DNA from 2 places in the Shewanella sp. SR44-4 genome. Region 2 is predicted to be linked to the other one. Evidence: predicted binding sites of a transcription regulator. Region 2 holds the regulator's gene; the other holds the start of a gene.

Region 1 (5,082 bases), on a different contig from region 2:
TCCAGCTCAAGATAACTGTCTAATTGATATTCTTCTGCGCACCATGCAAGCCAACGTTCGGTTATTGATACTGATAGGTGTTTACCAACCGCTTGAATATCTTTAATCCCATGATTATCTCCTAACCAGACAAAGGTAGAATCGGTGTCACCATAAATCACTTGATAACCGCACTCTTCTATCCATTGCTTAGTGAGTTTCATAATTTGATGACCGCGCATGGTAATCGAACTGGCTAACTTAGCATCATGAAATACACAACCTCGAGAGCCTAATACGCCATACAATGAGTTCATAATAATTTTTATCGCTTGCGATAACGGCGCATTTTTATCTCGTTTGGCCAGTTCTCTTTGCTCTGCAAGGCTGGCAACTAATGCAGGTAGAATAGGCGATTGCCGACTAAATTGAGCACCTAAATATCCAGCCACTGTCGTTGCATCACCTTTTACTTCACTCGCGTAGAGTCCTTCAACTAAGCCTTTAGGATCGATAAGAAATGTCCTAATAATCGACGGATATAGACTTTTAAAATCTAATACTAAAACATCTTTATAATAACCCGGTATAGAGGACATAACATATCCGCCTGGGCTTTCTAAACCTTGGCTCGCGGGTTGTGCGGGGGCGACAAAGCCACTTCGATGTAAGTGAGGTAAATACAAATGATAAAATGCCGCAATCGATGCACCCACGCGGCCGAACTCCAAGCCCGTTAACTTGGCGCGTTCAAGAGCAAAATCTAACAACTGTGTTTTTTCAAAAATATCCCACACTAGTCGGCAGTCGGTAATATTATAAAAAGCCAATGCATTTTTATCTTGTTCAAATAAATGAGTAATTTCTTGGCCACGATTTTCAACATGATCAATGGCTTTACCTTCGGCTAATAACTGCCTCGATACCGATTCTAACGAAAAACTATCAAACTGATAAAACGCCGCTTTAAGCCAATCAATACCATCCAAAACCACACGCCCAGGTAAAGATAATGTTTCCGGCCGATATTTGTCAGCCACTTTCCAGCTCAGTTCGCTATTACCTCTACCAATTAATAATGGAATTTGATGTAAAACACAGCGTTTGAACAACAAGGCTAAATCAAAGGTCACTACTGCCCAGCCAATAATAATATCGGGGTCATAGTCGCTAAACCACGCTATTAAATGATGTATCAGTTCAATCTCATTTTTTACCCAAACAATGAAGTCATGACATTCTGCTTGCGGTTCGCCCACCATATACACACATTGATAATTGGCACCATATAAACCAACCGAATAAAGTTCACCCGTAAAACTGCACTCAAAATCCAGTGAAACCATCTTCAAAGAGATATCAACAAGTTCGTTGGCGGGCATTTTTCTAGCCCGATTAATCGATAACAAAGGAATCGTTGAAGTTGAATTACTCGGTTGATAATGTCCTGAACACTCAATATCTAAGGCAATAAATCGTTCTATAAGGTAGCGTTGCTCAGACCTAATATCGGCTTCAAATAAAGTAATACCGCTATCATTAGCTATGCGACTGAGTAATTTCAATTGGGTATTTGATTTAAGATACAAGGCACTGATAGGTTCATGTGCAAAGCTCATCAATGATATCGACTCAGCCTTAAGGGCAAAGCCGACTTTTTGACTTAATTGATTAACATCTTGCTGACGGCAGAAACAGATCACTTCACTGTGATACAGCTCTGCTAATACAGGTCCTTGAGCGGTTTTAATATAATATTGAAGCACTAATTGTCCATGCCGATAAATAGCATGACGAGTTAATACTCGTCCCTTCACATGATTATTGGTCGTTAGATTATCTGTCGGCGTCACAACGGGTTTGAATTCCGGCACAAGTTTACTCAATTTGATTTATTACTTCGTGGCATGCTAATTCACTGTTATTATGTACAGCATAATTCAGTCTATGTAGAAATCATACTTCCTATGCTACCGGATAACATAAAAAGTCAAATTCGCACCATTTATAAAGAAATTGCCGCATCTATGCCGCAATTTCGTTCTCGTCGCGAACAAAACTATATGGTAGCGGAAATATCAAAAACCTTAGCAGGCGAGTATGACAAAGACCGTCGTATCATTGTGGTTGAAGCGGGTACCGGCATTGGTAAATCTTTGTCTTATATCTTAGGGGCAATCCCTTTAGCCATCTCGAGTAAAAAGAAAGTCTGTATTGCCACCGCAACCGTGGCACTTCAAGAACAATTACTCCACAAAGATCTACCTCATTTTTTACAACAGTCTGGTATTGATTTTAAATTTGGTTTGGTAAAAGGTCGTCAGCGTTACGTATGTTTAGCCAAACTTGAAGCCATGATAGGGGCACAAGACAGCTCACAAATAGCCATATGGCAAACTAAACCCGACCAAAGTCAAATTAACGAATTACAAAAATTGCATCAAGATTTTCATCAAAAACGCTGGAATGGTGAAATTGATACTTTAAAACACCCTATTCCTGATTTCTTGTGGCAACAAATTTGCTGTGATAAACACAGCTGTCATCGTCAAGTATCGGCACACCATAATTGCCCGTTTCATAAAGCTCGTGAAGATGTGGACACTTGGGATGTACTCATTGTTAACCACAGTCTGTTATTTGCCGATTTAGAACTTGGCGGCGGCGTCATTTTACCAGAACCAGAAGACATGTTTTATGTTATCGACGAAGCTCATCACTTACCGATAGTTGCCAGAGATTTCTCCAGTGCTCAAGCCACACTTCGAGGAGCATGTGATTGGTTAGAAAAAGCATCGAAAACCTGTTCTAAGTTACAAAATCAACTCAAAACCACTCATATTATTGCCCCTGTACAGGCCATGCTTGACCACACCACAGAGTTAACCAATTTACTGACCCAGGTTGCTCACTTTTGTGATACCCAACCACAGTTATTCGCTAACCCTGAATCCAGGCTTCGTTTTGAACATGGCCAATTACCACAATCGTTATTAATACAGGCAGAAAATCTGGCCACTGCATCAGGTTCCGCGGTAAAGCAATTTAATAAAGTGGTATCAGTGTTAAATGAAGCAATAAAAGATGGTGAAGTGCCTAAACATCAGTCGGAAGGGTTGTTATCAGAAACAGGTTTTATTTTACAGCGGCTAGATAACTTACATAAGTTATGGAAGATGATGGCCAAAGAAGACAGTAAAAAAGGCGCACCAATGGCGCGTTGGGCTGAATTAATTACCGGTAAACAACAAGATTATTTATTTTGCTCATCGCCTATAGAAGTTGGCTTTATGCTTGAATCTATGTTGTGGCAAAAAGCCGCTGGCGTGGTGTTGTGCAGTGCAACGCTTCGAGCCTTAAACAGCTTCAACCATTTTGCTCATCAAGTAGGCCTGTCAATGAATGATGGCAGCCGATTTTTAGCATTATTATCCCCTTTCGATTACGAAAATAATGCGACTTTATTTATACCTCAAATGGTTTGCGAACCTACGGACGAAAATTACACCACCGAACTTGCACAACATATTGTGACACTTATCGATGGCGAAATGGCCACATTAGTGCTGTTTGCATCCTATTGGCAAATGGATAAAGTGGTTGAGCTCGTCGAAGGTAAAATCCCCAAAGACCAGCTTTTTGTTCAAGGCGCTATTCCACGTCAACAAATATTAGAACAGCACAAAAAACGCTGTGATGAAGGTCTACCCAGTGTCATTTTCGGTACTGGCAGCTTTTCTGAAGGCCTCGATTTACCGGGCGATTACTTAACAAACTTAATCATTACCAAACTTCCGTTTGCGGTCCCGACCTCACCAGTAGAACAAGCTCACGCGGAATACTTAAAAGTAAAAGGCGGTAATCCATTTTTACAGCTGACAATTCCTGATGCTTCACGTAAATTAGTCCAAAGTTGTGGCCGACTGTTACGAAAAGAGCAAGATTATGGCCGAGTGACCATTTTAGACCGTCGTTTGGTCACTAAACGTTATGGCAAATCATTAATTGATGCCCTTCCTCCTTTTAGACGTGTTATTGAATAGGTATTGAGTTGGATTTATTATTAGACCCTAGCCATTGGGCTATATTAGCGGTCATAGGTATATTTGCGGGTTTTATTGATGCCATAGTTGGCGGTGGTGGGCTTCTGTCTATTCCAGCATTACTCACCGTTGGTATTCCGCCACATTTAGCATTAGGAACCAATAAATTAGCCGCTTGTTTTGGTTCTCTTACTTCGAGTTACACCTTTTATAAACAGCATTTATTTAACCCTGCATTATGGAAAACGTGTTTTTTTGCCACGTTGGTTGGGTCGATTGCAGGTTGTGGTTTAGTATTTCTGATAGACCCACAATGGTTAGACAAAATATTACCACTACTCATAATTAGTATCGCTGTTTATACCTTATTTAGCCCCAAAGCGATGGGTGACAAAAATATAATGGCCCCAAAATATCGTTCACCAAAATACAAACAAATTAGCCAAGGATTTGTTTTAGGTGGATACGATGGTTTTGCAGGACCAGGTATTGGTGCTTTTTGGACGGTATCGTCTATCTCGCTGTATAAACTCCCTCTGTTGCACAGCTGTGGATTAGCGAGAGTCATGACCGCGGTGAGTAACATCACAGCACTCATTATCTTTGCATCCATGGGGCAAGTACAATGGATGCTCGGCTTGTGGATGGGGGTATGCATGATGGCAGGTTCATTTATCGGCGCCAGAAGTGCGATTCGATTTGGGATACCTTTTATTAAACCAATATTCATTATTATGGTATTGTCGATTGCAGTCCATCTTACGTGGAGTGCATGGGTATGAACACCCAACAATTGCTATCAATGTTAAAACAACAGCTCGCTAAACTTGAGCAAGACGCATTAATACACGACCAGAATTTGGCGCCTTCGCAACGACAGTCTTTACAAGAAATTGAACGATTTAACAGTCAGCTATTTGCCCAACAAGGAGCCCAACTAAGCCCTTGTATCACTCAGTTACGTCAAGATATTAAACAACTCGAAAAACAACTTTACCTTAAGTTGGGCAGTAATGTTATCCAACTCAGTTGCGATCGTATTCAAGACCGATTTAGTGCA
Region 2 (5,082 bases):
TACAACAGCTTCTGCTACGGCTTCGACAGCTTGATTGGCTTTGTCGGTAACCGCATCGGTAATGTCAGTTGTCGTTGCTGCAATAGTATTTGCTGCATCGGTTACTGCTTTACTTGGTTCGGTGCTTGCCTCGTTACTGCCTAAAAAGTTTCCTATATCAGCAGCTTGAACTACATCACCGCTATTATTGCCCCACGCATTACGCTCAAAGGTAATGACTGCGGCAATTTCTTGGGCGCTAAGTTGCTTTGCAAAGGCTTGCATTGCAGTACCTGGTTTACCGTTTAAGACGATATTCAGGTGATCGTTAACAGGGCCTTTTATGATAGGGCTGCCAATTAATGATGGGAATACACCAGGAAGACCCGCACCATTGGGTTGGTGACAAGCGGCGCACCTAGCAATATAGATTTGTTCACCTTGTGAGGTTAGCTCCTCAAGAGACAAGGTTTTAGACATTGATGCCGCAGCGGCTGCAGCTGCATTGCTTGCTAGTTTTTTTTGCTCCACTAACCAATTATCAAAATCGGCCTCCGATAATGCTTGCACCACAATCGGCATGAAACCATGGTCTTTACCGCATAACTCGGCACATTGGCCGCGATACGTTCCAGGCTTATCAATACGAGTCCAGGCTTCGTTGATAAAGCCTGGATTGGCATCTTTTTTAACGGCAAACGCGGGTACCCACCATGAATGAATAACATCATCAGATGTCATCAAGAAGCGCACTTTTTGGTTAATGGGCAGTACTAATGGCTTATCGACTTCAAGGAGGTAATGCTCGCCTTTGGCCTCACTGCCATCAATTTGTGCTCTGGGAGTGGATAATGTGCTGTAAAATTCGATGTCTTTATCAAAATAGCTGTAATGCCACTTCCACTGCGACCCGGTAATTTTTATGGTGAGATCAGCATCACTGGGATCTTCCATAGCAATCAAGGTTTTGGTGGCTGGAATAGCCATGCCGATTAAGATGATGAAAGGGATGACGGTCCAAGCAATTTCCACTTTGGTACTTTCGTGAAAATTGGCCGCGACAGCGCCTTTTGATTTGCGGTGATAAATCATTGAGTAAATCATGATCCCAAACACCACTAACCCAATTACACAACAGATGTAAAGAATCGTCATGTGGAGGTCATAAACCTTGCCACTGATATCTGTCACGCCTTGAGTCATGTTGAGGGGCATTTCTGATGCCCCAAGCGGAAGTGCTACAAACACCACCAGTAAACAATACAACCATTGCTTCACAAGACTACTCCTCTGCTAATTGCAAATAGCAACTACAAAGAAGAGTCACACAGTAATTCTCTGCTCTATGCAAACTCTTCGGTTCCCGAAAAAAGTTTGATGACCTCAAAGTACTTTGGTGGCTGTAAACATACGGTCTACGGTTTTATTGTTAGCTGTGCACCACGCTTGTACCTACTACTGAACTTATCAATTTTGATTTGGCTCATTTGTCTGAAAGTAATCTTGATTACTGCCATTCACGTCCAATTAAAGATAAAAAATGTTTCATCCTTGTTAACCACATTACTTGTAGATTAAACATTGATCAAGATCACTTTGTTGGCTAATAGGCTGAAAAAAGATGAAAAAAAACCCTGAATTCAATACAGGGCTTGGTAATGAAGGGTTCGTGCTTAGTGAAATGAGCAAAAATTACTTGTTCCATTTGTTAAAGTAGGGCTAACAAGTTGATGTTTGTGAGGTAAGTGAGCATTCACATCTTCAATTACCACCCCTAATGCACGTGCACTTTTGGCGACAATTTCTAAACGGCGACTATCGCGAGCATCAAGTGAGCTTGTCCAAGTTACTACTGCGCTCGATGTACCGCTAGTGAGCGCTTTCTCCATGGCCCATAATGTTTCGACTTCATCTTTGGTGTGTACCAGTAAAATGCGATCCATTCTTACACCAGCACTTGCCAGCATATGTTTATAGCCAATATGGGGCGGGCTAATTAATACAATCCATCTGCCTTGCTGGCTCAATATTGCTAACTGGCTGCACAATTGGCTCAGTTCAGCTTCACCTTGGGTGACAGTTTGTAATGTTTGAATGGTTTGGGTGCCATGCAGTTCTGTTTCAGTTAAATCTACCCATAAGCCCGGGTGGCGTGGCGCGATGCCCATTAGTTTGTTCATAACCAATCTCCATTACGGATAACGCCAACGGCAAGCCCTTCGATGGTTAGGCTTTGGCAACTTAAATCTACTTTTATCGGATTGTAATCTTCATTTTCGGCATGCAGATAAATCACATTACCTTTTTGTTCAAATCGTTTTACGGTGACGTCATCATCAACACGTGCCACAACAACCTGGCCATTACGTGCTTGCTGCATTTTATGTACAGCGAGTAAGTCGCCTTCTAAAATGCCGATGTTTTTCATGCTGTCACCACGCACTCGCAATAAAAAATCTGCGGCGGGCTTAAACATGTTTGGATCGACTTGATAGTATTGTTCTACATGCTCTTGGGCCAAAATAGGTTCACCAGCAGCAACCTGTCCAATGAGTGGCAGACCGGTTTCAACCTGTTCTTCATGAGGTAAACGAATGCCTCTTGAGGTACCAGGCATGATCTCGATAAAGCCTTTTTTGGCTAATGCTTTTAAATGCTCTTCGGCGGCATTAGCACTTTTAAAGCCAAGACGATTCGCAATTTCAGCACGAGTGGGTGGCATACCTGTTTCGGCGATATTGTTTTTAATTAAGTCTAAAATTTCTGCTTGGCGCGGCGTTAACGGTCTCATGATGATTCCTGTCTTTTTATACAGTGACTGTCATTATATACAGTGTTTGTGTTCGCGCAAGTATTAACCAACTATTTTTTGTATATTGTTGATTAAGTATCACTCAACAATATGTTTTAATTAACTATTACTAATGTTCTGTCTTATGTTATTTCTGATAGTGAGAGCTTAAACGTAAAGATAGATCGGTCTGATAGTGTAAGCAGGGTGGTTTCTGGTATCCTATACGACAATATTACAGTGGCTTATGTTGCGAAAATAACCATGTCAAAACCAGATTCAATATTTTTACGAGCATTAAGATGGATTCAAAAGTGGATGGTACAGACCATTGTGGTCCCTCACGATCCTTTTGATGACCTCAATATAGATCCAACTAAACCTTTGGTTTATTTAATGAAAACGGAATCTATTAGCGATATTGCCGCGTTGAGCGAAATCACCGAGGGCTTTGGTCTGCCCAGTCCTTATGAGCCATTACAGCTTGATGGCTTAACCGTGCCTCGTGTGGTCTGTTTAGAGGGCCGCAAACCACTATTTGGTAAACGTGAAAGTGGTGACAAATTCCTTAATTATTTTACCAGTTTATTGTCACTTCATAGTGAGAGCCCTGAATTAGATATACAGTTGGTTCCTGTTTGCCTTTATTGGGGACGTACCCCAGGTAAAGAAGAAGACAGCATGAAAGCTGCTGTATTTGAACGTGAAAACCCTACGTGGTTACGTAAATGGTTAATGATTTTATTTTTAGGACGCCATAATTTCGTCCAGTTTTCTAATGCATTATCGCTTCGTCATATGGCCGATGAACATGGTACTGATAAAAGAATTGCTCACAAATTAACCCGAGTCGCCCGTGTGCATTTCCGCCGTCAACGCAAAGTCATGACGGGGCCACAATTACCGAATCGACAAGCGTTGTTTGCCTCTTTATTAAAATCAGAATCTATCAAAAAAGCCATTGAAGAAGAGTCTGCAAATAAGAAAGTAACAGTCGAGAAAGCACGTGAAACCGCCATTGAATACCTTGATGAAATTGCCGCCGACTATTCTGATAGTTTGGTGCGTATTGCCGAACGTTTCCTGACTTGGTTATGGAACAAATTATACAGTGGCATCAATATCAAAGGTGCCGAGCAAGTAAGACAGTTACATCATGATGGTCATGAAATTGTTTACGTTCCTTGTCATCGTAGCCATATGGATTACTTGCTACTGTCGTATATTTTGTATTATCAGGGCATGGTTCCGCCGCACATTGCTGCCGGTATTAACCTTAATTTTTGGCCAGCAGGGCCGATGTTCCGCCGTGGTGGGGCATTCTTTATCCGTCGTAGTTTTAATGGTAATAAACTTTATACCGCAGTATTTCGTGAATATTTAGATCAGTTATTTGCTAAGGGTTATGCGGTCGAGTATTTCACTGAAGGAGGTCGTTCGCGTACAGGACGTTTGTTAGCGCCTAAAACCGGTATGTTGGCTATGACAATTAACAGTGTGCTACGTGGGATAGAGCGCCCAGTAACCTTAGTACCCGTGTATTTAGGTTATGACCATGTGATGGAAGTGGCGACGTACCACAAAGAATTAAGCGGTAAGAAAAAGAAAAAAGAATCTGTATGGCAGGTATTTGGTGCTATTCGTAAGTTAGGCAATTTTGGCCAAGGTTATGTGAATTTTGGTGAGCCGATTAATTTACAACAGTTCTTAAATCAGCAGGCGCCAGAGTGGCGTGATGAGCTAGCTAAAGATCCTGACCAAAAACCATCTTGGTTTACGCCCTCAGTTAATTTGTTAGCTAACCGCGTAATGACTAATATCAATGGAGCGGCCGCAGCCAGTTCAGTAACATTGACTAGTTTAGTGTTATTAGCGTCAGAGCAAAATGCGTTAGAAAGAAGCCAGTTAGAACGTCAGCTTGATTTGTATTTAGCCTTACTTAAAACAGTGCCTTATACCGATTATACCTCTGTGGCCGAAGGTAATGGCAAGTCAATTATTGATCACTGTCTGTCGTTAAATAAGTTTGTTAGTACCAAAGACCTTATTGGTGAAATTATTTCAGTTGATGAAAAAATTGCCATCACCATGAGTTATTACCGTAATAATATTATTCATTTGATGGCGTTGCCGTCATTAATTGCCAGTTGTTTAGTGCATTATGACGTGTGCGATCGCCAGCGAATTCATGGCATTGTAATGGACTTTTATCCATTACTTAAAGCTGAGCTATTTATGAGCATTGATGACGTGCCTCAACATGTGGACAGCATTTTAGATTTCATGGTTGAACAAGGTTTACTGACCGGTAG

What was found. The regulator LexA, encoded in region 2, represses DNA repair genes until DNA is damaged. The targets are predictions, from matches to a motif close to TACTGTATNNNNATACAGTA.
Region 1: dinG (ATP-dependent DNA helicase DinG) is a predicted target of LexA. The motif match lies at 1,896-1,915, and genes of this name have one in related genera.

Annotation. Positions count from the first base shown of each region.
Region 1 is NZ_JACJDU010000007.1:40,703-45,784, reverse strand. It holds gene H5125_RS05335 (DNA polymerase II) at 1-1,832, opposite strand, end outside; gene dinG (ATP-dependent DNA helicase DinG) at 1,947-4,022, shown strand; gene H5125_RS05325 (TSUP family transporter) at 4,031-4,804, shown strand; gene H5125_RS05320 (primosomal replication protein) at 4,801-5,082, shown strand, end outside.
Region 2 is NZ_JACJDU010000002.1:130,864-135,945, reverse strand. It holds gene coxB (cytochrome c oxidase subunit II) at 1-1,257, opposite strand, end outside; gene H5125_RS01880 (cell division inhibitor SulA) at 1,653-2,159, opposite strand; gene lexA (transcriptional repressor LexA) at 2,156-2,770, opposite strand; gene plsB (glycerol-3-phosphate 1-O-acyltransferase PlsB) at 3,035-5,082, shown strand, end outside.